DNA from 3 places in the Cellulomonas xiejunii genome. Region 2 is predicted to be linked to each of the others. Evidence: riboswitches for the same ligand, from Rfam matches in the RefSeq annotation. Region 2 holds a riboswitch; each other region holds the start of a gene.

Region 1 (9,300 bases), 1.0 Mb from region 2:
CCCGCGCGACGAGCAGGTCGTGGACGGCCGACGCCACGGTCGACTTGCCGACCCCCGACCGACCCCCGATCAGCAGCACCGACGTGCGCTCGTCGGCGACGTCCCGCCCCGCGAGGCGGGCGTCGAGCCGCGACCGGACGTCCGGCCACTCGTCGGCGAGGACGGAGAAGTACAGCGAGTCCTGACGTGTGCCGTCCGCCGCGACCCGGTGACCGCGCAGCCGCCCCTCGGGACGCGCGCCGAGCTTCGTGACAGCCGCGATCGACCGCGCGTTGCGCGCCTCCACGCGGTAGGCGACGCGCGCGACGCCCCACGTCTCGAAGGCCTGCGACATCAGCAACCGCTTGCACGCGGGGTTCACGTGGGTGCCCCAGACGCGCGGGGCGTAGAACGTGTGCCCGACCTCGAGGCGGCCCATCCGCAGGTCCACGTCGTAGAACGACGTCGAGCCGACCACCTCCCCGTCGACGAGCACCGCGAACGCGTACCTCGCGGGTGTCGTCAGCGCGGCCTCGACGACGTCGCGCAGGCCGTCCGCACCCCGGGGTGTCGGCGACGTCATGCCCGCCCACACGCGGTCGTCCACGAATCGCGCCAGCGCCTCGGCGTGCTCGACCGCGAGCGGGGCGAGCCGGACACCGTGACCCTCGAGCGTGAGTTCGTGCAGCACGCGCCCATGCTCGGTCGAGAGCATCCCGCATTCGTCCGCCCGCCCACCTGCTGAGACGCGCCGCTGCCGAACCTGCGGTTCGGCGGCGTATGAGCCGTGAGAAGCCGCCGAACGACGAGTTCGCCGGTGGGAGTGGGGGGCAGGACGGCGGGAGGGCGGCAGTAGAGCAGTGGGTTCAGTCGTCGAGGGCAGGGCCGCAGGCGGCCGCCGCGGTGGCTGCCAGGTGGTCCAGGCCCGCGACCTCGATGAGCGGGCGCGTGTCGTCGACGACGGACCAGCACCCGTCGACGACCTCGTACTCGGCCTGCGCCCCGCGCCGCACGAGCGCGCCGAGCGCGTCGACGAGCCGGTCGACGTGCTCGGTCGTCGTCCCGACGCCGACCGACGCGCGCACGGCACCGTTCGACGCGCCCAGGTGAGCCAGCAGCGGGTGCGCGCAGAACCGGCCGTCGCGCACGCCGATGCCGTGCTCGGCCGACAGGTACGCCGCGACGAGCCCCGGGTTGAGGTCGCCCACGGTGAACGTCACGACCCCGACCGGGTCGGCCGAGTCCGGCCAGATCCGCGCGACGCGCACGCCGTCGAGCGACTCCAGACCGGTGACCAGGCGCGTGCGCAGCGCCTGCTCGTGCGCCTCGAGCGCACCGGCCGGCAGCGCGGCGAGCGTGTCGCACGCCTGGGCGAGCGCGATGGCCCCCAGGACGTTCGGCGAACCCGCCTCGTGGCGTGCCGGTGCCGGCTGCCAGACCGTCCGGTCGGTCCGCACGTCGCGCACCGCACCTCCCCCTGCGAGGTACGGCGTGCCCGTGTCGAGCCAGTCCCGGCGTCCCACCAGCGCACCCGCGCCGAAGGGTGCGTACGTCTTGTGGCCGGAGAACGCGACGTAGTCGACCTCCGTGTCCGCGAGCGAGAACCCGCGGTGCGGCACGAGCTGGGCGCCGTCGACCGCGACGCGCGCACCCGCGGCGTGCGCGATCTCGACCACGCGGTCGAGCGGCAGCGACTCCCCCGTGACGTTCGACGCCCCCGTGAGGGTCAGGAGCGCGTAGGGCAGGCGCGCGAGCTCGGTCCGCAGCGCGTCGAGGGTCGCCGCGACCGTCGGCTGCAGCGGCAGCACCGTCGCGACGCGACCCGTCCCCGCGTGGCCGCCGCCGCTGCGCTGCACCCACGGCAGCAGGTTGGCGTGGTGCTCGACGTCGAGGACGAGCACCGCCCCGCCGGGGGGCACGACGCCCGCGAGCAGGTTGAGCGAGTCGGTGGTGTTGCGCGTGATGATCGCGACGTCGTCCGGACGCGCACCCACGAAGCGCGCGATCGACTCCCGCGACGTCTCGTACAGCGCGGTCGAGACCTGGGACAGGTACCCGGCGCCGCGGTGCACCGACGCGTAGAGCGGGAGCACCTCGGTGATGCGTGCCGTGACGGCCTCGAGCGCCGGGGCGCTCGCCGCGCAGTCGAGGTTGGCGTACGCGCGGCTCGTGCCGTCGACCAGGGGCACGGTCGTCGACGCGCCGACGACGGGCAGCAGCGGCTCACCCGAGGGACGCGCCGCCGGGGCCGAGGTCGCGGTGCCCGAGACCTCGTCGGCACACGAGAGCAGCTCGGTGATGGTGGTCATGGGTACCCCTCCGGGAACGGTCCGGGGACCCGAGGGGTCCCGCGCTTGCCGGCACCGAACGGCGCACGGCCAGGTCGTCACCCGGGGCACCCCACCGCGGAGGAGGGTTGCCGGCCAGCGAGCCGGGGCTTGACGCTGGCGCTCATGACCTGCGTCGAGGATCGACGCGACCGGGCGCGCGTGTCAACGCGGATGCGGGTCCCGTCCAGCATCCGAGACCTCACGTCCGGGAACACGCCGGCCGCCGACGACGGCGCCGGTGCTGCCGCGGGCACCCGACCGGGTCAGGTCGTGCACCATGACGACGCTGCGGTACGTCTTGCCCGGCCACTGCACGGTGTCCGCCTCGACGAAGCCCCACCTCCGGTACAGGTCGCGCAGCGCGACCGCGGGCACTGCGGTGTCGAGACCCACCGAGCGCATGCCGTGCTCGAGCGACCACTCCCGCACGGTCCGCCACAGCAGGGTCGCGAGCCCGCGACGTCGCACGTCCGGGTGCACGGCGAGCTGGTTGAGCCAGACGCGGTCCGGCTCCAGCGCGAGGTCCGTCAGGGCCTTGATCCCCCGGCCCGGAGGGCTCGACGCCGCGACCGTCCCCACGAGGCGCCCTCCCGGCTCGGCCAGCACCCACGACGCGCCGACCCTCAGGCTCCGGCTCGCGGTCGTCACCTCGTCCTGCGACGCGCCCGTGAAGTTCAGCCCCTGCGCCGCGAGCTCGGCGTACGCGTCGTGCAGGAGACGCGTCAGGGCAGGCACGTCGTCCGGTGTCACGGGGCGCAGCAGGAGGTCGTCGGGGGCGTCCATCGCCCACCACCCTGGCACGCCCCCGGGACCACGCGCACGGTCGCGCACCCGATCTGAGACGACCTGCCGGGCGCCGAGGGACGTGGCGTAGCATCTCGCCCGACCATCCAGAGCGGCCGAGAGATCTGGCTCGACGACGCCGCAGCAACCCGCACGGGAGACCGTGGCCGAGGGTGCTACCGCCAGAGACGATGGGAGGACCATGAGCGTGCAGCCGCGCCCCGCCCCCGGTTACGCCGGGGACATCACGCCGACCGAGGCCTGGGACCTGCTCGCCGAGCGCGACGACGCCGTGCTCGTCGACGTGCGCACCGACGCCGAGTGGCGGTACGTGGGCGTCCCGGACCTGCGCGCGCTGGGGCGCCAGGCGGCGCTCGTGGAGTGGGTGTCGTACCCGTCGGGGCAGCCGAACCCGCGGTTCGTCGAGCAGGTCGCGGCCGCGGGCGTCACGCCGGGCGACGGGCGACCCGTCGTCTTCCTGTGCCGGTCCGGCCAGCGGTCCATCGGCGCGGCCCAGGCCGCGACGGCCGCGGGCTACGGGCCGGCGTACAACGTCCTGGACGGCTTCGAGGGCGCGACCGGGCCGGACGGCCACCGCGGCCACACCGGCTGGCGGGCCGACGGCCTGCCGTGGGTCCAGCCGTGAGCACGCCGCCCCCCGGCCCCGGCGACTGGGACGACCACCGCGTCGACCGCTCCACCCTGCGGCCCGACACGCTCGCGGTGCGCGGCGGGCTCGTGCGCAGCGGGTTCGGCGAGATGTCCGAGGCGGTGTTCCTCACGCAGGGGTACAGCTACCCCACCGCCGCCCAGGCCGAGGCCGGCTTCGCCGGGGAGGTCGACCGCTTCCTGTACTCGCGGTACGGCAACCCGACGGTCTCGACGTTCGAGGAGCGGCTGCGCCTGCTCGAGGGCGCGGAGGCCTGCTACGCGACCGCGACGGGCATGTCGGCCGTCTTCACGTCGCTCGCCGCGCTGGTGCGCTCCGGCTCGCGCGTCGTCGCGGCCCGGGCGCTGTTCGGCTCGTCGGTCGTGATCTTCGACGAGATCCTCGCGAAGTGGGGCGTGCGCACCGACTACGTCGACGGGCACGTCCCGGAGCAGTGGGAGCAGGCGCTCGCCACGCCCGCGGACGTCGTCTTCTTCGAGACGCCGTCCAACCCGATGCAGGACCTCGTCGACATCGCGCACGTCAGCCGTCTCGCGCACGCCGCCGGCGCCAAGGTCATCGTCGACAACGTGTTCGCCACTCCCGTGTTCTCCCGCCCGCTCGACCACGGTGCCGACGTCGTCGTGTACTCGGCGACCAAGCACATCGACGGTCAGGGCCGGGTCCTCGGCGGGGCGATCCTCGGGTCGTCGGACTACGTGCGGGGCCCGGTGCAGACCCTGCTGCGCAACACCGGGCCGTCGCTGTCGCCGTTCAACGCCTGGGTGCTGCTCAAGGGCCTGGAGACCCTGAGCCTGCGGGTCCGGCACCAGGCGGCGTCGGCGCTGACGCTCGCGCGGTGGCTGGAGGAGCATCCCGGCGTGGCACGCGTGCGCTACCCGTTCCTGGAGTCGCACCCGCAGCACGCCCTGGCGCGTGCGCAGCAGACCGGTGGCGGCACGGTCGTGACGTTCGACCTCGCCGTCCCGGACGGGGCGACGCCCGAGGTCGCGAAGAAGGCGACGTTCGGCGTGCTCGACACCCTGCGGGTCGTCGACATCTCGAACAACCTGGGCGACGCCAAGTCGATCGTCACGCACCCCGCGACGACGACGCACCGTCGGCTCGGCGCCGCCGGGCGTGCCGCCGTCGGCATCGGTGAGGCGACCGTGCGACTGTCGGTCGGCCTCGAGGACGTCGCCGACCTGCGCGACGACCTCGAGCGCGCCCTGGCGACGCTGGGCGCCTGACGCGTCGGGCCTGGTCGGCCGCCGTCAGCCGGCCGGGACCAGCCCGACCGCGACCGTGGACTCCGCTGCGGCCGTGACGCTGATGCCGAGGTCACCGGCGGGCACCTCGAACGCGTCGCTGTCGGCCATGGTCGTGCCGCCCTGGAACACCGGCACGCACGGCGCCGAGTACGACGTCAGCTCGCTGTCGCCCGCGGTCACGGTGACGGTCACGGGCCCACCGTCGGACGACGTGCACACGACGCGCAGCACGTGCGACCCGGCCTGCGCACCGGTGACCTGCCCGGACTCCGAGGCCCCTGCGGCGAGCAGGGCCGTGACGACCGAGGTCGCATCGCCCGAGTCCTCGAGCACAGCCTGCTGGTCCTCCGGCGTCGGCAGCTCGGTGTCACCTCGGCCCTCGATCGTCGGCGCGCCCATGTCCGGGGCGTCGTCCTGTGGCTCCGGCGTCGTGCCCTGGGAGCACGCACCGAGCGCGAGGAGCAGGAACGGGACCACTGCGAGACGTCGTCGGGATCGCATGGCGGGGACGGTAGCGCAGAGACCTGTGCGACCGGCACCCCCGTCCACCAGAGGGACGAACCGGGAGGATCCACACGGGCGCGGGCGGCGCCCAGGTGCCCCCACCCGAACGGGTGAGAGGCTGGGGAGATGGACTTCCGCTTCCTCGGCAACTCCGGCCTCAAGATCTCCGAGCTCACCTACGGCAACTGGCTGACCCACGGGTCCCAGGTCGAGAACGACACCGCCAGCGCGTGCGTCCGCGCGGCGCTCGACGTCGGCATCACGACGTTCGACACCGCGGACGTGTACGCGAACACGGTGGCCGAGTCGGTCCTGGGCGACGCGCTCGCCGGCGAGCGGCGCGAGTCGCTCGAGATCCTCACCAAGGTCTTCTGGCCCACCGGGCCGAAGGGCCCCAACGACACCGGCCTGTCCCGCAAGCACATCCGCGAGTCCATCGACGGCTCGCTCCGGCGCCTGCGCACCGACTACGTCGACCTGTACCAGGCGCACCGGTACGACCACGAGACGCCGCTCGAGGAGACGATGCAGGCGTTCGCGGACGTCGTCCGCCAGGGCAAGGCCCTCTACATCGGCGTCAGCGAGTGGACCGCGGACCAGATCCGCGCCGGGCACGCACTCGCCAAGGAGCTCGGCGTCCAGCTGATCTCCAACCAGCCGCAGTACTCGATGCTGTGGCGGGTCATCGAGCCCGAGGTCGTGCCCACGTCGCGTGAGCTCGGCATCTCGCAGATCGTCTGGTCCCCCATCGCGCAGGGCGTCCTGACCGGCAAGTACCAGCCGGGCGCCCCGCTGCCCGCGGGGTCGCGTGCGACCGACGACAAGGGCGGCGCGAAGATGATCCAGTCGTTCCTGCGCGACGACGTGCTCGAGCGCGTCCAGGGCCTGCGGCCGGTCGCCGACGAGCTCGGCCTGACGATGGCCCAGCTCGCGATCGCGTGGGTGCTCGCCAACGACAACGTGTCGGCCGCCATCATCGGCGCGTCCCGCCCCGAGCAGGTCCTCGACAACTCGAAGGCCGCGGGCGTCGAGCTGCCCGCCGAGGTGCTCACGCGCATCGACGAGGTCCTCGGCGACGTCGTCGTGGCGGACCCCGCCGAGACCGCCAAGGCATCCCCGCCGAAGCGTCTGATCTGACCGTCCCGATCACGTCCGACGCCCCGCACCGGCTGTCCGGTGCGGGGCGTCGTCGTGCCAGGTGATGCGCTCAGAGCTCGACGGTCGCGTTCTCGCCGCCGTCGTACGCGCGGCCGGTGACCTTGGCCTTCACGAGGCTGACGACGGTCGCGAGCCGCCCGCCGGGGCTGTCCCAGTACTCGACGCTCTGCGCGCGCAGCCGGACGAGGCACAGCTGCGGGGTCGTCGGGCCGTCGGGGTACCACGCCGCCGCGACGGGGTTCCACAGCTCCTCGATCTTGGCCTGGTCCTGCACGACCTCGGCCGTCCCGGACACCGACACCCACGACGACGCCCCCGCGAACGCGGCATTGGCGGGCGAGCCGGCCCGGATCTCGGCGACCTTGTGCGAGTCGAGCGTCGTGAAGAACCACAGGTCGCCGTCGAACTCGACGTCCTGCACGCCCATCGGCCGGCTGACCAGCGCGCCGGACGCGTCCAGGGTCGTGAGCATCGCCAGGTGGTGCTCATCCAGCAGCTCGCGGACCTTCGCCAGGGCCTCGGCGTGCGTGGGCTCGTCGGGCGCCGGACGCGCGTCCGTCGCCGTGGTCTGCGCGGAACCGGGCTGCGTCGACCCGGGCTGCGTCGACCCGGGCTGCGAAGGTCCGTCCTGCGCGTGCGGCGTGGTCGTCATCTCGTCCTCCGTCCGTCGGCGGCGCCCGGGGGCGCCCGTCCCCGGCCACGCTAGGCACGGGTCCGACGTCCCGCACGCGGGGCGGCGACGGGTTCGGCGGTGCCGTCAGGCGCCGAGCACGGCCGCGTGGCGTCGGGACGCACCGACCAGCGCGAGGGCGACCGTGTCGACGCCGGTACGAGCGGCCAGCGCGGCCGCGTCGGCGGTGATCCGGTCGAGCGGTGCGACGAGCCACGTCGACGACGGCGCCCACGTCAGCCCTGCGAAGGCCTCGGCGTACGCGACCGCGGTGCGCCGCCTGGCGGCGTCGGCCTCGTCGGCGGCGACGACCGTCTCGACCTCGAGGACGAACCTGACCTCGTGGCGGTGACGCCCGACGGCCCGCACCTCGTCGTCGAGGACGCTGACGAGGGCACCGACGGCCGCCACGGTCGGCAGTGCGGCCGAGTGGACGATGCGGACCACGTCGGCGCGGGCCGCGGCGAGCGCGACGCTCGTGGCGTCGAGCGCGTCGGCGTCGAGCAGGAACTCGACGACACCAGGGCGCGGCGCGTCCGTGGCGACCTCGACGCGCGAGACGTCAGGACGGGACGACGGACGGCGGGTGCCGGCTGGGCGGGCGAGCGCGAGAAGGGGCTGTGCCACGGGGGATGTCCTCGAGTCGGACGGGGTGCGCAGCCGGGGCCGAGCCGCAGGCGCGCGAGGTCGCTAGATCAGCGACAACACACCCGGACCGAGAACATGCGCCACACCCTAGCCGCCGGAGCGGGCACCGACCAGCCCTCTCCCGCAGCGTGGACCGGCGGGCGGTCGCACGAGCACGGCGCGGGCGGTTTCATGGGTAGCGTGGACCGGGACATCGCGTTCGGGGACGTCTCCCCGGCGACCCGCCTGACGCTCTCGGTGGCGGGGGGCGTCGTCGCGGGCGTCCTCGTGCTGCGGGGCGTGCCGTACGTGACGGTCCTGACGGCGGTGCTCGCGGGCTGGGCTGTCGCCGCAACCGGGTTCGCCGTGTCGAGCTGGGTCTTCCTGTGGGGCCTCGACGCCGCCCAGACTCGGGACCACGCGACCCGCGAGGAACCGACGCGCCCCGTCGCGGACGGTCTGGTCCTCACGGCGTGCGCGACGAGCCTCGTGAGCATCGTCGTCGTGCTGGGGCAGCAGTCGGGCCCCCACCGGGACGTGGCGCTCATCGCGGCGTTCGCCGCCGTCGTCGCCTCGTGGCTCGCGCTGAACACCCTCTTCGCCGTGCGGTACGCGTGGTCCTGGTACACCGAGCCGCTCGGCGGCATCGACTTCAACCAGTCCGCACCACCGCAGTACTCGGACTTCGCGTACGTCGCCCTCACGGTCGCGATGAGCTTCGCGACGTCCGACCCGAACGTCACCGACTCCGGCACCCGACGGCTCCTGCTGCTGAACGCGCTGCTGGCCTACCTGTTCGGGACCTTCCTCGTCGCGCTGCTCGTCAACGTCGTCGCCGGTCTGTGAGCCTCACGCGCCCAGCAGAGACCGCAGCGTCCACGCGTTGCGGACCGCGTGGCCGCCGCCGTCGTTGTTGAAGTACGCGACGACGTCGTGCCCGCCGGCCGACCACTCGCCGATGCGGTCGGCCCACCAGCGCAGGTCGTCGTCGGAGTACGACCCGGCGTACAGGTGCTGGTGGTCCGGGCCGTGCAGGCGCACGTACACGAGGCGCGACGTCGCCCGCAGGACGCACGGGATGCCCGCTCCGGACACCACGCAGTACGCCGCGCCGCGCCGCGCGAGCAGGTCGAAGACGGCATCGGTCTGCCACGACGGGTGCCGCAGCTCGACCGCGACCTGCACCCAGTCCGGCAGCGTGCCCAGGAACCAGTCGAGCCGGGCGTCGTCCCGCTCGGCGTCGGGCCGCAGCTGCACGAGCAGCGCCTCCCGGCGTCCCCGCAGCTCGTGCCAGGACCGCGCGATCCGCTCGGACCACACCTCCGGCCC
Region 2 (9,300 bases):
CGTCGGACGCGCGCAGGCCGAGCGCACTGCGGACCGCCTCGCCGTGGTGCCCCTCGTCGGCGTGGTGACGAGCCCGCTGGAGCGGTGCCGGGAGACGTCGGACCTGCTGCTGCGACGGCAGGGCGGCGCGCCGGACCTGGCGGTCGAGGACGCGCTGACCGAGTGCGACTACGGGGACTGGCAGGGCCGGTCCCTGGCCGACCTCGCGCGCGAGGCACTGTGGTCGACGGTCCAGACGCACCCCGCGGCCGTCACGTTCCCCGGGGGTGAGTCCCTCGCCGCGATGCAGGCGCGGGCCGTGGCGGCGGTGCGGCGGCACGACGCCGCGGTCGAGGCTCAGCACGGTGCCGGCGCGGTCTGGGCGGCCGTGAGCCACGGTGACGTCATCAAGTCGGTCCTCGCCGACGCCCTGGGCATGCACCTCGACCTGTTCCAACGTCTCGAGGTGGGGCCCGCGTCGGTCTCGCTGGTCCGCTACGGGCCGCTGAGACCGCACGTGATCGCCACCAACACGCAGCTCGGCGACCTCGGGTGGCTGGGGACGGCCCGTCCCGATGACGACGCGCCGGTGGGCGGCGGGGCCGGGCACGACTCGACCGCCGCCGCGGACTGACCGTTCGTACACTCGACCCATGACCGCCCTCGTCCACGAGTTCGACTGGCCGGACCGCGTCGTCGTCGGCACCGTCGGCCGCCCGGGCGAACGCACGTTCTACCTGCAGGTGCGCATGGGTGAGCGGTCCGCGAGCGTCGCCCTGGAGAAGCAGCAGTCCGCGGCGCTGGCCGACCTGGTCGAGGAGCTGCTGGACGACCTCGCGACCGACGAGACCCACCCGGTGACCGTGCCCCGACTGACCCCGCCCGAGCTGGTCGACGACGACCCGATCGACCAGCCCGTCGAGCCGCTGTTCCGCACCGGGGCGATGCGCCTCGGCTGGGACCCGCGGACGCTGCAGGTGGTCGTCGAGGCGTTCCCCGTCGAGGCAGGCGCGGACGCGCTGGCCGACGAGGCGGACGAGCCCAGCGAGGTCCTGCTGGTGCGGATGCCGGTCGGCACCGCGCGGGCGTTCGTCCAGCGCACGCGCGGCGTGGTGGACGCGGGCCGGCCGCTCTGCGTCCGGTGCGGGGAGCCGATCGACCCCGACGGCCACGTCTGCGCACCACCCGACGGCGCGTGACCTCACCGGACGACGAGCCGCGCGGCGTCGACCTGGACGGCGACGAGCTGCGGATCGTCGGCCGTCTCACCGCCGCGTCCAACGCGACGTTCGTCGGCACGATCCGCGACGTCGCGGTCGTCTACAAGCCGGTGGCCGGCGAGCGGCCGCTGTGGGACTTCCCGGAGGGCACGCTGGCGCTGCGGGAGGTGGCGGCGTACCTCGTCTCGCAGACCCTCGGCTGGGACGTCGTGCCGCGCACCTGGCTGCGTGACGGGCCCTTGGGGCCCGGGATGGTGCAGCTGTGGCAGGAGCCGGACCCGCAGCAGGACCCCGTCGACGTCGTCCCGACCTCGGCCGTGCCGGCGCAGGGGTGGCGCACCGTGCTCGAGGGGACCGACGAGCGCGGCCGACCGGTGGCGGTGGTCCACGAGGACTCCCCGGCGCTGCGCCGCATGGCCGTGCTCGACGTGCTGCTGAACAACGCCGACCGCAAGGGTGGGCACGTGCTCCCCGTGGCCGGCGGCCACCGGTACGGCGTGGACCACGGCGTCACGTTCCACACCGAGCCCAAGCTGCGCACGGTGCTGTGGGGCTGGGTCGGCGAGCCCTTCGACGCGGACGAGACGGCCGGTGTGCGGCTCGTGCGGTCGGAGGTCGCCGGGGAGCTCGGGCAGCAGCTCGCCACGCTGCTCACCACACCGGAGGTCGACGCGCTCGCCGAGCGGTGCGACCGGCTGCTGGCGAGCGGGCGGTTCCCCGCGCCCGACGGCGGCGCGTCGCCCGTGCCGTGGCCCCTCTTCTGAGCGGGTGAGCCGACCACAGCCCCGCCGCGTGACGGGCTCGTCCCCAGGTCCTGCCGCGCGCGTCCCCCGCGTCGGGCCCGCGGAGCACACTCGGTGCATGACCACGACGCCCGCACCGTTCCGCTGCTTCGGTGGCGCCGACCCCCTGTACGCGGCGTACCACGACGACGAGTGGGGGGTGCCGGTGCATGACGAGCACGCCCTGTACGAGCGGGTCTCCCTGGAGGCCTTCCAGTCGGGCCTGGCGTGGATCACGATCCTGCGCAAGCGGCCCGCGTTCCGGGAGGCGTTCGCGGGGTTCGACCCGCAGGTCGTGGCGGCCTACGGGGACGACGACGTGGCGCGGCTGCTGGCGGACCAGGGGATCGTGCGCAACCGGGCCAAGATCGAGGCGACGATCGACAACGCCCGCGCGCTGCTGGCGCTCCACGAGTCGGGGCGCACGCTCGACGAGGTGCTGTGGTCGTACGCCCGCGAGCCGGGTCCCCGGCCGCGGACGTGGGCCGAGGTCCCGGGTCGTACGGCCGCGTCCGCAGCCCTGGCCAAGGAGCTCAAGCGGTACGGGTTCCGCTTCGTCGGGCCGACCACGGCGTACGCGGCGATGCAGGCGTGCGGGGTGGTGGACGACCACCTGGACGGCTGCCTCGTGGTGCGCCGGACGAACGGCGGTGAGGCCGCCGAGCGCGCTGCTCCCCCTGAGTGACGCACGCGACCGAGGGTCGGCAGACCGCGGACGACGGGCTAGGGTGCCGCACATGACGGACCACGTGGACCACGACGGACGGCAGGATGCCGTGCGCGAGGCGCACGACGCGTGGCTGTCCGCCGGCGATCCCGACCCGTACGTCCTGGAGGCCGTCCAGGACGGACTGCTCCGCGTCCCCGTCGCTGCGCCGACGTCGTCGTGGTTCGGCCTGCCCCACCAGCGCACCTCGCGCGAGACGACGTCGCGCCTGCACCGCCGGCGCCGCTGACACGTCGCGGCGCGGGGTCGGCACGCCGCCCTGTTCACGATCAACGGACGTTCCTGGCCGCGACACTGATCGGCCCTCCCCCAGCAGGTGGATCAGCTGGCTCCTGCCCTCGTGGCATGCGACGCTCGACGTCGTGGCAGGCTTCGCGCTCCTGACCGCAGCCACGCTCGGCGTACGCGTGGGTCGACGATCGTGACGCCGTTGGCCCGGCCGGTCTCGGCCGCCCGGTGCTGTGGGTGGTCTGGCTCGTCGTCTTCGGCGCCTACCTGATGCGTCGCCGGCCAACGGGCAGGAGCCATGAGGACGATCGGACACTTCCGTAGCGCCGACGCCCGCGCAGCGTACGTGCGCGCGTACGAGGCTGCGATGGCGGCGCTGCCACCACCCACCGACGGGTTCGAGGTGGGCACGTCGTTCGGCTGCGTCCGTGGGTTCCGCTGGGAGGGGGTACGCGACACGTCCGTCCCCGTCGTCCTGCTCCCGGGCCGCAGCGCCGGCGTGCCCATGTGGGGGGACAACCTCCCCGACCTGCTTCGATCGGAGAGGACCGTCTTCGCGGTGGATGCCCTCGGGGACGCGGGGCTGTCGGAGCAGTCCGTACCGCTGTCCACGGCCGGCGATCAGGCGACCTGGGTCGAGGAGACCCTGGACGGGCTCGGAGTCGGCGTCGTCCACACACTGGGCCACTCGTTCGGCGCGGCGACGACCGCGGCCCACGCGCTGCGCTTCCCCAGCCGTGTGGCGAGCATCGGCCTGCTCGAGCCCGCCTTCGTCCTGCGCTGGCCCCCGCCGTCCACCTTCGTGTGGGCGACGCTCTCCCTCGTGCCTGGCCCGAGCAGCTGGCGAGAGCACGCCCTGGCCGCGCTCGGTGGGGTGGAGGTCGACGAGGTGAGGGCCCGGACGCCGATCGGCGAGATGATCTCCGCCGCGGTCGAGCACTTCCAGAGCGACCTGCCCACCCCACGTCCCCTCTCGCGCGAACAGCTCGGCAGGCTCACACAGCCCGTCTACGTCGCCATCGCCGGTCGCCGCTCCCTGGCCGGAGGCGAGAGGGCGGCGACGCGAGCACGAACCCTGCCGAACGCGGTCGTGGACGTGTGGCCGGGCACGACGCACTCCCTGCCGATGCAGGTTCCGGCGGAACTGGCCCTGCGCCTTCGGTCGTTCTGGGACCGCGTCGATCCCGCGGGGTGACGCCGCGGTGGGACAGTCCAGGTGGTCTGCGCCGCGCCGCACACTCGTGACCGGTCGGCGAGCCGCTGGCCGGCGTCTCACGCACCGACCGCCCCGTTCGGGTGCACAGACCGACCCGTTATGCTCTCGCACGACCATCCAGAGCGGCTGAGAGACCTGGCTCGACGACGCCGCAGCAACCCCCCTCCTCGCGAGGGTGTGGGTGCTTCCGCCAGGAACGATGGAGTGACGATGAACGTGCGCCCCCGTGCCACCGACCCCTCGTGCGGCAGCACCCGCCCGATGACCCCGCCCACGGCGCGATGAGCACCGTGGTCGAGATCAAGACCGAGACGGTCACCGCACCCCAGCACTCGCGCACCGCGCGGCGACGCGCGGAGCAGGCGGGCGCACTGGACCGTCCGACCGTCTCCTTCGAGCTGTTCCCCCCGCGCAACCCCGACGCGGCACCCCGCCTGTGGTCGACCGTGCGTGAGCTCGAGACCGTCGAGCCCGACTTCGTCTCCGTCACGTACGGCGCGGCCGGCAAGACCCGCCAGACCACGCGGGCGATGGTCCGCCGCCTGCTGCGCGAGACCTCCCTCACCCCGATCGCCCACCTGACCTGCGTGGGGACCTCGCGCGAAGAGGTGACGGCGATCGTCGAGGAGTTCCTCGACGAGGGCGTGCGCTCGTTCCTCGCGCTGCGTGGCGACCCGCCCGCCGGCGAGCCCGACTGGCGCCCGCACCCCGACGGCGTGCACACCGCCGCCGAGCTCGTCGAGCTGCTGCGCGACATCGAGAGCCGCCGGTGCGGCCGCAGCGCCGCGCAGGCCGTCCGCGCCCGGGTCCGCCCGCTGTCGGTGGCCGTCGCCGCGTTCCCCCGCGGCAACCACGCCACCGGCGGCACCCGCGCCCAGGACGTCCAGGCCCTGCTCGCCAAGCAGCGCGCCGGCGCCGACTTCGCGATCACCCAGGTGTTCTACGAGGCCGAGGCGTACCTCGGGCTCGTCGCCGAGGCGCGCGCCGCCGGCGTCACCATCCCGATCGTGCCGGGCATCATCCCGACCACCGACCCCGCCCGGCTGCTGCGCCTGCAGGAGCTCACGGGCGTGCCCGTCCCCCGCCGGCTGTTCGACCTGCTCGGGTCCACCGACGACCCGGTCGAGCGCCACCGCCGCGGCACCCGCGCGGGTGTCGACCTCGTCAACGGGGTCCTGGACGGCGGCGCGCCCGGCGTCCACGTCTACACGTACAACAAGCACGAGGCGGCGCTCGACCTCCTCGACGGCGCCGACCTCATCGGCGGCCGTCGCTGCACGGTCACCGCCCCCGACGCCGTCACCACTCCCGACCTCACCGCGCCGGACGGCCACCCCGCCGACGCCTCCACGACGACACCGCGAGGAAACCTGTCATGACCGACACCACGCCCGCCCAGCCGGCGACCCCGGCCTTCCCCGCCGGCTCCGTCCTCGGCTACCCGCGCATCGGCCCGCGCCGCGAGCTCAAGAAGGCCCTCGAGGCGTTCTGGGCCGGCCGCACGTCCGCGGACGAGGTCGAGGCCGTCGCCGCCGACCTGCGTCGTCGCACGCGCACGCGCCTCGCCGAGCTGGGTCTGGCGACCGACGCCCCCGCGATCCCCAGCGCGTTCTCCTTCTACGACCACGTGCTGGACGCCACCGCGCTCGTCGGCGCCGTCCCCGCCCGCTTCGCGGACCTGCAGGACGCGGACGGCCGTCTCGACCTGGCCGGGTACTCCACCGTGGCCCGTGGCCGTGGTGACGACCTGCCGCTCGAGATGACCAAGTGGTTCGACACCAACTACCACTACCTGGTGCCCGAGATCGGCCCGGACACGCAGTTCCGGTACGCGTCCGACCGCCCCGTCGCGGAGTTCACCGAGGCGCTCGCCGACGGCGTGCTCACGCGGCCCGTCGTCGTCGGCCCGGTAACGTACCTGGCGCTGGCCAAGCCGACCGAGGACGCGCCCGCCGGGTTCTCCCCGATCGACCGCCTCGACGACATCCTGCCCGTCTACGTGCGGCTGCTCACCGAGCTCGCCGCAGCCGGCGCCACGTGGGTGCAGATCGACGAGCCCGCGCTGGTCTCCGACTCCGTCGGGGTGTCCGCCGACGTGCTGGCCGAGGCGACGACCCGCGCGTACCGGGTGCTCGCGACCGAGCTCGCGCGCCCGCAGCGTCCGGCGATCCTGCTCGCTGCCTCGTACGGCGACCTCGGCTCGGCGCTGCCCGTGGTCGCGGCCACCGACGTCGAGGGCCTCGCGCTCGACCTCGTCCGCGGCGACGCCCCGACGGTCCCCGTCACGGGTCTCGCGGGCAAGACGCTCGTCGGCGGGGTCGTCGACGGCCACAACATCTGGCGCGCGGACCTCGACAAGAAGCTCGCGATCCTCGAGCAGCTCGAGAACCTCGGCGCCGCGGCCGTCACGGTCGGCACGTCGACGTCGCTGTTCCACGTGCCGCACACGCTCGAGGACGAGCCCGCGCTCGACCGCGCGCTCGTGCAGTGGCTCGCGTTCGCCGACGAGAAGGTCCGCGAGGTCGCCACGCTCGCCGAGGGCCTGACCGAGGGCCGCGAGGCGATCCACGAGCAGCTCCTCGCCGCGTCGGACGCCGTGAACTCGCGCGCCACCGCCCCGGGCGTCGTCCGCCCCGAGGTCCGCGAGCGCGTCGCCGCGCTGACCGACGAGCAGTTCCGCCGCGGCCCGTTCGCCGAGCGCAAGGCCGCGCAGGCCGCACGCCTGAACCTCCCGGCGCTGCCCACGACGACCATCGGGTCGTTCCCGCAGACGCCGGAGATCCGCAAGGCGCGCGCCGCCTTCGGCAAGGGCGAGCTCACGGCCGAGCAGTACGAGGACGAGATGAAGGCGGAGGTCCGCCGCGTCGTCGAGCTGCAGGAGCGGATCGGTCTCGACGTCCTCGTGCACGGCGAGCCCGAGCGCAACGACATGGTCCAGTACTTCGCCGAGAACCTCGACGGCTTCTCCGTGACGCAGAACGGCTGGGTGCAGTCGTACGGCTCGCGCTGCACGCGCCCGTCGATCCTGTGGGGCGACGTGTCCCGCCCGGCGCCCATCACGGTCGCGTGGGCGCAGTACGCGCAGTCGCTCACGTCGAAGCCGATGAAGGGCATGCTCACGGGCCCGGTCACGATCCTCGCGTGGTCGTTCGTCCGCGACGACCAGCCGCTCGGCGACACCGCGAACCAGGTCGCCCTCGCGCTGCGCGACGAGATCGCCGACCTCGAGGCGGCGGGCATCGGGATCGTCCAGGTCGATGAGCCCGCGATCCGTGAGCTGCTGCCGCTGCGCGAGAAGGACCACGCCGCGTACCTCGACTGGTCGGTCAGCTCGTTCCGCCTGTCGACGGCCGGCGTGCGCCCCGAGACGCAGATCCACACGCACCTGTGCTACTCGGAGTTCGGCGAGATCATGGAGGCGATCGACGGTCTCGACGCCGACGTGACGAGCATCGAGGCGGCCCGCTCGAAGATGGAGATCCTCGGCGACATCGCCGCGGCCGGGTACCCCCGTGCCGTCGGGCCCGGCGTCTACGACATCCACTCGCCGCGCGTCCCGTCGCAGGACGAGGTCACCGAGCTGCTCACCGAGGCGGTCCGCACCATCGACGTCGACCAGCTCTGGGTGAACCCGGACTGCGGCCTCAAGACCCGCCGCTACGAGGAGGTCACGCCCTCGCTCGAGCACCTGGTCCAGGCGACCCGGACGGTCCGCGCGTCCCTCTGACGCCCCGGACGGCCGACACCTCGAGGCCCCGGCCGCCGCACCCGCGGCGGCCGGGGCCTCGTCGTGCCACCAGCGACGGCACCCTGCCGGCCCGGTCACCGGGGCCCGCGCCGTCTACCCTGCACGGCATGGGTTCCCCGTTCGACGTCCCGGTCGCCGAGCTGCGACGGCGCACCTCCCTGAAGTGGCACACCTACCCGCAGGACGTGCTGCCGGCGTTCGTCGCCGAGATGGACGTGCGTCCGCTCGACGCGGTCGTGTCCGCCGTCCACGGCGCGCTGCTCAGCGGTGACACCGGGTACGAGGCCGGGCCTGCGAGTCCGCGCGGCACGGCCTACGCGGAGGCGTTCGCCGACTTCGCCTCCCGGCACCACGGGTGGGACGTCCCGGTGGACCGCACGCGGCTGGTCCCGGACGTCATGCTCGGCGCGGTCGAGGTGATCCGTCTGGTCTCGGCGCCGGGCGACGCGGTCGTCATCAACCCGCCCGTGTACCCGCCGTTCCGGTCCTTCCTGGAGCACGCCGGGCGTCGCGTCGTCACCGCACCGCTCACCCCTGCGGGCCGGCTCGACCTCGACGCGCTCGACCGCGCGTTCGCCGGCGCCCGCGCCTACCTGCTGTGCCACCCCCACAACCCGACCGGGACGCTGCACACCGCGGACGAGCTGCGCGCCGTCGGGGACCTCGCCACCCGGCACGGCGTCCGCGTCGTCGCCGACGAGATCCACGCACCGCTCTTCGTCGGCGACGAGGCGTTCGTCCCCACCACGACGGTGATCCCCGACGCCATCGCGCTGCACTCGGCGTCCAAGGCGTTCAACCTGGCAGGCCTCAAGACCGCCGTCGCCGTCCCTGGTCCTGCCGCCGACGACCTCACGCACCTGCCGGAGATCGTCGGTCACGGCGTCAGCCACGTCGCGTCGATCGCGCACCAGGCCGCGTACCGTCACGGCCACGCCTGGCTCGCCGACGTGCGCGCGAGCATCCGGCGGCACCAGCAGATGGTGGACGACGCGCTGACCGAACGGCTGCCGAGCGCACGGTGGCGGCGGCCGGAGGCGACGTACTTCGCGTGGCTCGACGTCCGCGACACGCCGGCCGTCGCCGGCAGCGGCACGGACCCCGCGCGACTCCTGCTGCACCGCGGTCGGCTGGCGGTGAACCCTGGCCCGACGTTCGGTGACGAGGGCGCCGGTCACGTCCGGCTCAACCTGGCGACGTCACCGGAGATCCTCGCCGACGCCCTGGACCGTCTGGTGACGACGCTCGCCGCTCGCGCCTGACGCGACAGTCCTGAGCGGCGGCGCACAGCGAGTGGATCGCACTCTCACGCCCCTCCGGGGGGGCAGGCGGCGGCGCACAGCGACTGGATCGCACTCTCACGCCCCTCCTGGGGGCGTGAGAGTGCGATCCAGTGCTTG
Region 3 (9,300 bases), 530 kb from region 2:
ACGACCAACCACCGCCAGTCGGAGACCACGAGTGCCTCGAGCACCGTGCGGGCCCGTGCATCGAGCGCATCCGGTCCGTCGACCGGCACGGCTCCCAGCCCGGGAACCCGGTCGAGCACCGCCGAGAACGCATCGCGGACGGCGTCCGGGCCGGCGGAGTCGACCCAGACGAGGAGCACCTCCGCGTCGTCACCCTCCCACGCGAGCGCGTCCTGCATGACGCGTCGTGCGACGAACGACTTGCCGTGGCCCGGTCCGCCACGCAGCCACACCCTGCGGTCACCGTCCGACGCCCAGAGCCGCTCGATCTCGTCGTCGACGGCCCGCCGGACGTACGCGGCGCCCACGGTGGCGACGGGCCCGACGACGATGCGACCGTGAGGACGCCACGGTTCCGCGGGCGTCGGCCGCCGGACGTCGCTTGCCGGACCCGGCGCACCGGGGGCCGCCGCGTCGATGCTCGAGACCTTGACCTGCCGCCGCCCGCGAGCGTCGACGACGATCATGAGCGCCATCGAGGCGCTCGGCAGCGGCGAGGGTGCGTCCCGGAGGAGCTCCTCGGCGACGAGGACCGCCAACCGCGCGCCCTTCGTGCGGAAGGCCTGCCCTGAGGTGGCGTCGGCCGTTCCCTCACCCAGCCCTGTCAGCCTCGTTCGTGTGCGCTCGGTGAGCAGCTCCGCCGCGAGGTCCCGGTTGCCGTCGGAGGACGCGATGGCCGCACTCGTGCGCCGTCCTCCGACAGTGATCTCCTGGCCGCTCCGGATCGGCAGCTTGGGTCGCTGCTCGTTCTGCTCGAGGTTCCAGTACACCTGCGCGATCTTCCGGAAGCCCACCTCGCTCACGGGCGCGCTCCTGTTGAGGAACGCCCGCGCTGCGGGCTCGTCGGAGAGTCGGACGACCACCTCGTACAGGCGACCGCGCAGCGCGTCGGCGTCCTGCTCGATCTCCGGGACGCAGGCCCGGAGAAGGGCCATGGCCCGGGACGGCGGGGCGACGTCGTCGAACTGGCTGGTGGACAGGTCACGGTGCTCGGACAGCCCGTACCTCTTCGCGAGTTCGTTGACGTACGCGGCCACGACGACGAGCGGATCGGCCGGCACGGGCTGGTCCGCCGGGGGCCCGTGAAGGACGCGGTAGAGCTCCGCGCGCTCCGGTCGTTGCTCAGCACGGCTCGTGAGCGCCGCGAGGAGATCGCCGTCGACCTTCAGCTCCGGTTTCACCGTCACGACCAGAGCCTGGCAGTGCCGAGGGGTCGCGGAGAACCTCCTTTCGGGGGGCCACCCGGGCACTGACCGGGGCATACGGAGGAATTCCTGGTCTGGATGCCCCTTCTGCGTCCCGCCATCGTCGTGCCATCACCTCACCGACGCAGACCCGAAGGAGCGCACCATGGCACGCACCGCACGCATCGACTCCGAGCTCACGAGCGCATACCGTGCCGACGGCCGGCGCCGAGCACACCGTCTCCCCGTGTGTCCCGCGACCGGCCTGGCGCGGTACCGCGACCGGCACCAGGCCCGCGACGGGGCGAAGGGTGCGACCGCGGGCTCGTCGAGGCTGACCATCAGCCCGTTCGCCTGCCCGGACTGCCGCGGGTTCCACCTCGACACGCAGCCGGACCGGACCGCACGTCCGGTCCACGGGCGCGGGCAGTCGGCACCGAGCCCCCGCACGGAGCCGGCCGGCACCCGGCGTTACGTCCTCGTCGACATCGAGAACGTCACGCACGGCGCGAAGGACGCACCCACCGAGGTCGCTGCGCTCTGGCAGCGCCTCGAGCACGCCGCGCGGATCTCCGAGGGCGACCACGTCGTCGTCGGAGCGGCGCGCAAGGTCGCGCGCCGCTACCGGCACGCCGTCCACGGGGACGGGATCCGGTGGGTCGTGGGCGCCGACGCACCGGACGGTGCCGACCATGCCCTGCTCGCCGCCATCGACCTGCACCGTGTCGCGAAGCGCTACGACGAGCTGGTCATCGTCTCCGGGGACCACTGCTTCGAGCCGCTCGCCCGCCGCGCGAAGGCGCACGGTCTCACCGTCCGGGTGGTCACGGCCGAGAACGCCGACCCGCGGTGCGGCCGGACGCTCTCGCGCCGGCTCGCCAGCGCCGCGGACACCTGCACCCGGGTGCACCGCCGGACGCGGGCGCACGAGCGCGCCATCACGGCCATGAGGACGGTCGCCCGCTGCAGTGCACGGCCCGCCGTGGCTGGGGCCCCCGCGAGCGTGACCGCGTGACCCGGCGTGCTCCTGCCCGCGATCCCGAGCGCGCGCCGTCGCCGGTCAACCCGGTGCCCCCTCGTGCTTCCGTCGACGGCGGCGCGCCCGCGCCGCACCCCACCCGACCCATCGAGAGGAGGTGATCGACATGCCCAAGTACTCCACGTCCAGGCAGTCTGCTGCGCGTAGCGTCAGCTCGGCCCGGCTCCAGCAGCCGTCCGGCCGGAGCCACGCCTTCGGTGGCTACGCCAAGGTCAGCTACGGCAACGGGACCTACCGCATGCGACCGAGCTCGCGGTAGCACCCACGACGGAGTCCCGTCGCCTCGCCCACAGCGCGGCGACGGGACTTCGCCGGTCCCGCGCCTCCCACGGCGACTGAGTCTGCGCCTCGCCGTGGACCGGGTCCGACCTCCTCAGTCGTCCTCCCGCCGACGCCGGACAGCCCCCGTCCCCGTCGGCTCCGTCTCCGTCGCGCCCGCGCCCGTCACGTCCTTGCTCAGCCGCTCCCCGCCCGTCCGGGCCGGGCACCGCGCCCGGCCCGGACGGAGGTCGTCACTGGTCGCCGATCTTCTTGTCCGCCGCCGACTGCGCCTTGTCGAGCTGCTCGTCGTGCTTGCCGCCCGTGGCGGACGACGCCGCGTCGGACCCCTTCTCCAGGGCCGCGTCGCTCCCCTGCTCGCCCTTCTCGCCCTGCGCCGCGTCGGACGCCTTGCCCTTGAGGTCGTCGATGCCCATGCGTGTCCCCCTCGTCGATCACTACGGAAGGTCTGCCCGGCGCACGGGGCGACGAGCGGGCCGCACCGGGCGGCCCCGGCGCCGTTCCATCCTGCGTCGACCCCTGGACACCCGCACCCGCACCGCGGGATCGGGGCGGCACTGCGCCCGCCGAGGGCCCGACCCGATCGGCACATCGCGTCGCTGTGACCAGCGGGAAGTCACGCTCCCGAGTCGGCGGCCGTCAGCAGTCGCCCGCTGGGGGCAGAGCGATCTCGTAACCGAGTCCCTGCAGGGCTCGGACGTGATCGATCCCGTCGTCGTGGCTGCCCGGCAGGTCCCAGGGCGACACGAGCCGGCCCGTCGCGTCGGCCTCGTAGATCACCGTGATTCCTCGACCGTCGCGCTGGTAGGCCAGGACGAGCACCCAGTCGATCGGGGCGTTCGCGAGCCGGCCCAGCTGGTAGGGCGGATCGAGGTGGTAGAGCGTGGCCGTGTGCGGGGGGACGAGGTCAGCGCCCTCGGCGTCCGCCCGCGGCTGCAGCATGGCGACGAGCCACGCCACCTGCGTGCCCGGCCGACGCGTCGTCACTCGCGCGCAGGGGGTCCAGTGCTCGCGGGACGTGACGGCGACGTACCGTCCGCCGACGCGCACGACCCCGAAGTCGTACACCCACACCGTCGGGTCGGCGGTACGGAGGTGCTGCACGAATGGCTTGAAATCGTGCAGCCACCAGCTCGCCCGCTCACCCGAGGGACCGACGAGCTCGATGCGATGCGGACCGACCCGCGTCAGCCGCCACGGGGTGCCGTCAGCCCGGACGGCGCGGGCGACGAGGTCGGGCTGGACGACGTGACCGGGAGCGTCGGAGATGCACGCGAGGTGGGTGGGGTCGTCGAGGTGCAGATCAAGCACGGGGTACTCCGTCAGGTCGAGCAGCTTCCCGTACCGGCGGCACGGGCGGATCTTCCTCCGGGGGCACCGTGCGCTCTGCGCGGTTGCCAGTCGGCCAGCCGGAGGGCTTGAGGCCGAGCTTCGTGATCGGGAGACACCCTAGGACCCGCGGCTGACATGGGGGTGGTCGGCGTCATCGGCGTGGCGCGGGAGACCGACCGCTCTGGCTGCTGGCACGTGCGCGCTTGGCTGGCTCCTTCCTGGTGGGCGGGCGTCAGGAGAACCTCGTCACCGACCGACACCAGAGCCCGACGCCCTGAGGCACGGGGCCTCAGTCGACGCACGACACGTCGCGCCACGGCATCGCGCCCCTCCGTCCGGTCCGTCAGCGGCCGTCCTCACCACGCGACGGGACCGGCCGATCGCGACGCCGCGGCGAAGTTGTCCCCAGATGCGGGACGACCTCACCGCCGAACCGCTTCGAACCAGTACCTTCCGGACATGCAGATGCGTGCACAGGTCGCCGTCGTGGTCGTTGCCATTGCGTTGGCGACCTCCGGCTGCGCCACTGATGCCGACCCCACGGACGACGCCACGTCGCAGCCGCCTGTGACGGCGACGGCGACGCCCACCCTGTCGCCGACGCCCTCACCAACGGTGGACGTCACCGTCCCACCAGTACGACCCGAGGCGATGGCGACACCGAGCGCCGACGGCGCCGCGGCTGCCGCGAGCTACTTCATCTCGCTGTACCCATACATCAACGCGACTGGTGACCTAGCGGAGTGGAACGCGCTGTCATCGCCCGAGTGCAGCTTCTGCTCAGGAATCACGGCGAACGTGACTGATCTGCATAGTCGTGGACACCGAAACGTTGGGGGCGCGGAGATCCTCGCTGCGTCAGGCACCGAGGTGGATGCCGGACGGTGGTACTCCGCACGCCTTCACGTGCGGATTGATGCGTCCGTGGACCTGGACGCCGAAGGGCGAGTCCTCGAGGACCACCCTCTAGAGGACCGTGAGATCGACATTGTCATGACCTGGTCCGATGGGTGGACGATCGACGAGGTCGGCCCGGCCGCGGCACCGGCGTCATGATCAAGAGCCATGTTCGGAGCATCACTTGCCGGACGGCGATTCTCCTCATCGCGACCACTCCATTCGTGACAGTCCTTGCCATTCCGGCTGCGGCCGAAGGAGAGCCGCGGTTCGGCAGCGAGCTCTCGGAGGATGTCGTACGCGTCGCGGTCGATCGCTCCGAGCAGCTCGCTCGCGAGAACCGGGTGATCCCGCCCGAGCTGCAGCTCTTCCGCTACGAACGCGCCCCGCAGTGCCGTGAGGTCGCCGGGATCTGGACCAAGGGCTCGGCGGACGGCACCTGCCCCGAGCTCGCCGACCTCGCCGGAGCGATCCAGCAGTGCGAAGACGGCGACACCATGGTCCTGCCGATGTGGCGCCAGGCCCGCACCACACCCGCGGCGGCTTGGGGACCCTGGCAGCAGATCGACGCCGGCGGCTGCGGAGTCGACCTGCTGCCCGTCCTGACCGAGGCCGACTTCCGCCTGCTGCCGATCCCCGCCCCGACCCTCACCCTGCAACCGGACCGCGGCTGGGTCCTGATCAACATCGAGACCATCGCCTCCACCGACCCCACACCGGTCACCCTGCGCACCGAGCTGCTCGGCTACGGCATCACCGTCGAAGCCACCCCCACCCGCTGGACCTACGACTTCGGCGACGGCCACACCCTGACCACCCGCTCCCCCGGACACCCCTACCCCGACCACGACGTCTTCCACGAGTACGAGAACCCCGGCACCACCACCATCACCCTGCAAGCCGAATGGACCGGCCGCTACCAGATCGACGGCAACCCCACCTGGCGCGACATCACCGGCACCGCCATCACCACCACCACCTCCCCACCCTTCACCATCGAAGAACGCACCAGCCGCCTCGTCGCCGACCTGTGCACCGACAAACCCAAGCCACCCGACTGCTGAGAGCCCGTCAGCATGCGACTTCATCGAACCCCGAACCCGGCGCCGACACGCTGCTGAGGACGCCCCACGCCTCAGCCGCGCGCTGCGGACCTGTACTTCGATGCGATGTACTCGTCGACCCATGCTCGACTGCTGCGCCACTGCCCGTTCTCGGCACGCTGCGCCTTGAGCCGGCCTCGTTGCGCAGCGTTGCGCAGGGCCAGGTGGCTGACCTCGGGTGTCGCGAGTGATGCGAGCGGGACCAGGCGCTCGGCTCCCGCCAGGGCAGGGACCATGAAGCGCAGGATGTTGTCCAGCACCGCACGGGCGATCTGCTCGGCAAGCGGCCCGTAGTTACCGGCATCCGCCTGACGCAGTGCGCGCAGGTAACGCTCGCGCTCCCTCTTCTGGATGATCGCCGGCGCATACCCCAAACGGCACAGGATCAGGTTCATCAGCAGCCGCCCGGTCCGCCCGTTCCCGTCGATGAACGGGTGGACCTGCTCGAAACCCGCATGGATGGCAGCGATCGCCTCCATCGGGTGCGCCGCCGACGCACGCACCGCCTCGACGCTGTCGAGCCAGTCCCTCAGTCGCGGCTCGACCAGAGCATGCGACGGTGGCTTCATCCCGCCGGGGAACGAGTGGATGTCATGCCGCCGAAAGCTGCCCGGCCCCTCGTGAGGTCCGGCGTCCGGGTTCGGCGCGACGTCCCACACCGGCGTCATCGCCATCCGGTGCACGTACCGCACGTCGGTGAGCGTCAGCAGCTCACCGCCGCCGACAAGGTCCGGCACGACGGCCTGGGCGTACACCCACTGTGCGGCATCGGCGTAACCCTTCACCTCCATGTACTCGGCGAGCTGCCGGTCACCGACCGCGCGCCCTTCATGAAGGAGCTGCTCGACCTCACGCAGCACCAACGTGTTGCCTTCGAGGGCCGTCGAGTTGTGGGCGTCGTGCACCCACAGCTCGTCCCAGATGGCGCGGGCCTCTGCGGGCGACGGCAGGCCCCCGAGCTGGTCCCGGACCTCCGAGATCGCCTCGTCGAGGGAGCGATACACGGCTTGGCGGCTCATCCGACCGGGTCCACCACGACGGACGGCCATGAGACTCCTCAGTTGCTACGGTCGGGCCCTTGGAATCAAACCATTGCAACCGAGCGGTTTGCAACGCTTGGCTTCGGACAATGAGACCGCAGCAACGACGTTGGCGGATCCGGATGAGGGGGAGCCGGCGCCCGTCGGCGGACAGGACTTCGTGCGAGGACCTCCACCGCGGCCCCACGGCTCGTGTCCACAGATCTGGCCGACCATCACCTCGCCGTGCGCAGAACCGGTACTTTCCCGACATGCCCACACGTGGAACGGGACGACGCGCGCTCTCATTGCTGGCGTTGACGCTGGCACTGGGGATGGCACTGGCGGGGTGCACGAACGGCGGCAACGCCCCGCCTACGCCAACAGCCACTCCGGCGGCGACTGCGAGCCCGACGCCCACGCCAAGCCCGGCGCCGGAGCCGCCATCGCCTCCGGTGCGCCCCGAGGCGATGGCAACCCCCAATGCCGACGGCGCGACGGCGGCGTCTCGCTACTTCATGGAGCTCTACACGTACTCGAGGCTGACGGGTGATCCGTCCTTGCTGGTCGAGCTGTCCAGCTCAGAGTGCTCGACCTGCTCCGCGATCGTCGACCAGGTGAGCGCCACCCGTGACGAAGGGAAGACGTCGGAAGGCTACGCAGTCTCAGTTCACGAAGCGACGCCTACGGAACTCGTCAGCGGAGAGTCCTTCACGGTCGAACTGCGGTTGACCGAAGGTGCCGGCACCACCCGCGACCGGGCCGGCGTTGTGGTCTCTGAGACAGCCGCGGCGGAGCGCATCCTCCGCTTCGGGCTGCGGTGGAACGGCGGATGGACGGTCGAGGCGCTCGGCGTGGAGACCACGGGATGAGTCAGCGCGTCAGTTCATTCGCTCTGACCGCATTGCTGATCCTGGGGGCCGCCGTTCCCGGCGACGACCTCGGAACAGCAGGCAAGGCTGGCGAGGGCCAGTTCGAGTTTTTTGCCGCTCGCGAGGCGGAACGCGCTGCCCGAGCAACCCGGTCACTCCCTCCGGAACTTCGGCTGTTCAACTACGAACGCGCCCCGCAGTGCCGTGAGGTCGCCGGGATCTGGACCAAGGGCTCGGCGGACGGCACCTGCCCCGAGCTCGCCGACCTCGCCGGAGCGATCCAGCAGTGCGAAGACGGCGACACCATGGTCCTCCCGATGTGGCGCCAGGCCCGCACCACACCCGCGGCGGCTTGGGGACCCTGGCAGCAGATCGACGCCGGCGGCTGCGGAGTCGACCTGCTACCCGTCCTCACCGAGGCCGACTTCCGCCTGCTGCCGATCCCCGCCCCGACCCTCACCCTGCAACCGGACCGCGGCTGGGTCCTGATCAACATCGAGACCATCGTCACCACCGACCCCACACCCGTCACCCTGCGCACCGAGCTGCTCGGCTACGGCATCACCGTCGAAGCCACCCCCACCCGCTGGACCTACGACTTCGGCGACGGCCACACCCTGACCACCCGCTCCCCCGGACACCCCTACCCCGACCACGACGTCTTCCACGAGTACGAGAACCCCGGCACCACCACCATCACCCTGCAAGCCGAATGGACCGGCCGCTACCAGATCGACGGCAACCCCACCTGGCGCGACATCACCGGCACCGCCATCACCACCACCACCTCCCCACCCTTCACCATCGAAGAACGCACCAGCCGCCTCGTCGCCGACCTCTGCACCGACAGACCCAAGCCACCCGACTGCTGACGAGATCGCCGCACGTCGGGAGCATTCGCTCAACTCGGGCCGGACCACCGCCGATACGAGGGCATGGCCCGTCGTCCGGACGCACCCATACGCCAGCACCCGGCGTTCGCCACGTCGACGGTGACGGCCCGACGCGCCCCTCGCCGGCGCCGGACCCGCGCACGACCGCTGCTGCTGGCCGCCGTGATGGCAGTCGGCGCGTGGTTCGCACTGGGCCAGCCGACCTCACTGACCGACGTCGACCGCCCGGGCACCTCCGACGGAGACATCGGCAGCGTCTCCGCCGGGTCACCCACCCCCGACCTCGTCACCCCGCCCGCCGACGCCGAGGGGCCGTTCCCTGTCGTGCGGGTCGTCGACGGTGACACGTTGATCGTGGCTCGCCCCGAGGGCGAGACACGCGTACGGGTGATCGGCATCGACACCCCGGAGTCCGTCGCCCCGGACCAGCCCGTCGAGTGCTTCGGTCCCGAGGCGGCCCAGCGCGCGGAGCAGCTGCTCGCCGGCACGTCGGTCATGCTGCGCGGCGACCCGACGCAGGACCGTGTCGACCGGTACGGCCGCGAGCTCGACTACGTCTGGCTGCCCGACGGGCGCCTGTTCAACCACGTCATGCTCACCGAGGGTTACGCACTCGAGTACACGTTCGCCGCTCCCTACGCCT

What was found. Region 2 has a riboswitch for S-adenosylmethionine ahead of NP048_RS00530 (methylenetetrahydrofolate reductase). Riboswitches for the same ligand answer to the same signal wherever they lie in the genome.
Positions count from the first base shown of each region.
Region 1: it holds a riboswitch for S-adenosylmethionine, as region 2 does, so the genes downstream of both, NP048_RS15095 (rhodanese-like domain-containing protein) here and NP048_RS00530 (methylenetetrahydrofolate reductase) in region 2, are expected to answer to the same signal.
Region 3: it holds a riboswitch for S-adenosylmethionine, as region 2 does, so the genes downstream of both, NP048_RS17295 (hypothetical protein) here and NP048_RS00530 (methylenetetrahydrofolate reductase) in region 2, are expected to answer to the same signal.

Region 1 covers NZ_CP101987.1:3,275,305-3,284,604, forward strand. The annotation lists gene NP048_RS19360 (GNAT family N-acetyltransferase) at 1-670, opposite strand, end outside; gene NP048_RS15085 (aminotransferase class V-fold PLP-dependent enzyme) at 846-2,288, opposite strand; SAM riboswitch class IV at 2,325-2,438, opposite strand; gene NP048_RS15090 (GNAT family N-acetyltransferase) at 2,472-3,092, opposite strand; SAM riboswitch class I at 3,193-3,290, shown strand; gene NP048_RS15095 (rhodanese-like domain-containing protein) at 3,295-3,738, shown strand; gene NP048_RS15100 (O-succinylhomoserine sulfhydrylase) at 3,735-4,991, shown strand; gene NP048_RS15105 (hypothetical protein) at 5,016-5,513, opposite strand; gene NP048_RS15110 (aldo/keto reductase family protein) at 5,643-6,653, shown strand; gene NP048_RS15115 (pyridoxamine 5'-phosphate oxidase family protein) at 6,724-7,326, opposite strand; gene NP048_RS15120 (hypothetical protein) at 7,432-7,971, opposite strand; gene NP048_RS15125 (DUF1345 domain-containing protein) at 8,173-8,817, shown strand; gene NP048_RS15130 (DUF72 domain-containing protein) at 8,821-9,300, opposite strand, start outside.
Region 2 covers NZ_CP101987.1:113,382-122,681, reverse strand. The annotation lists gene NP048_RS00560 (MSMEG_4193 family putative phosphomutase) at 1-613, shown strand, start outside; gene NP048_RS00555 (DUF3090 domain-containing protein) at 633-1,178, shown strand; gene NP048_RS00550 (SCO1664 family protein) at 1,175-1,963, shown strand; gene NP048_RS00545 (DNA-3-methyladenine glycosylase I) at 2,061-2,666, shown strand; gene NP048_RS00540 (hypothetical protein) at 2,719-2,937, shown strand; gene NP048_RS00535 (alpha/beta fold hydrolase) at 3,235-4,131, shown strand; SAM riboswitch class I at 4,263-4,369, shown strand; gene NP048_RS00530 (methylenetetrahydrofolate reductase) at 4,434-5,531, shown strand; gene metE (5-methyltetrahydropteroyltriglutamate--homocysteine S-methyltransferase) at 5,528-7,879, shown strand; gene NP048_RS00520 (MalY/PatB family protein) at 8,008-9,162, shown strand.
Region 3 covers NZ_CP101987.1:3,769,839-3,779,138, forward strand. The annotation lists gene NP048_RS17280 (tetratricopeptide repeat protein) at 1-1,226, opposite strand, end outside; gene NP048_RS17285 (NYN domain-containing protein) at 1,390-2,238, shown strand; gene NP048_RS17290 (Rv0909 family putative TA system antitoxin) at 2,775-2,957, opposite strand; gene NP048_RS17295 (hypothetical protein) at 3,181-3,852, opposite strand; SAM riboswitch class IV at 3,871-3,980, opposite strand; gene NP048_RS17300 (DUF6318 family protein) at 4,333-4,929, shown strand; gene NP048_RS17305 (hypothetical protein) at 4,995-5,834, shown strand; gene NP048_RS17310 (Fic family protein) at 5,906-6,892, opposite strand; gene NP048_RS17315 (DUF6318 family protein) at 7,228-7,764, shown strand; gene NP048_RS17320 (hypothetical protein) at 7,761-8,636, shown strand; gene NP048_RS17325 (thermonuclease family protein) at 8,823-9,300, shown strand, end outside.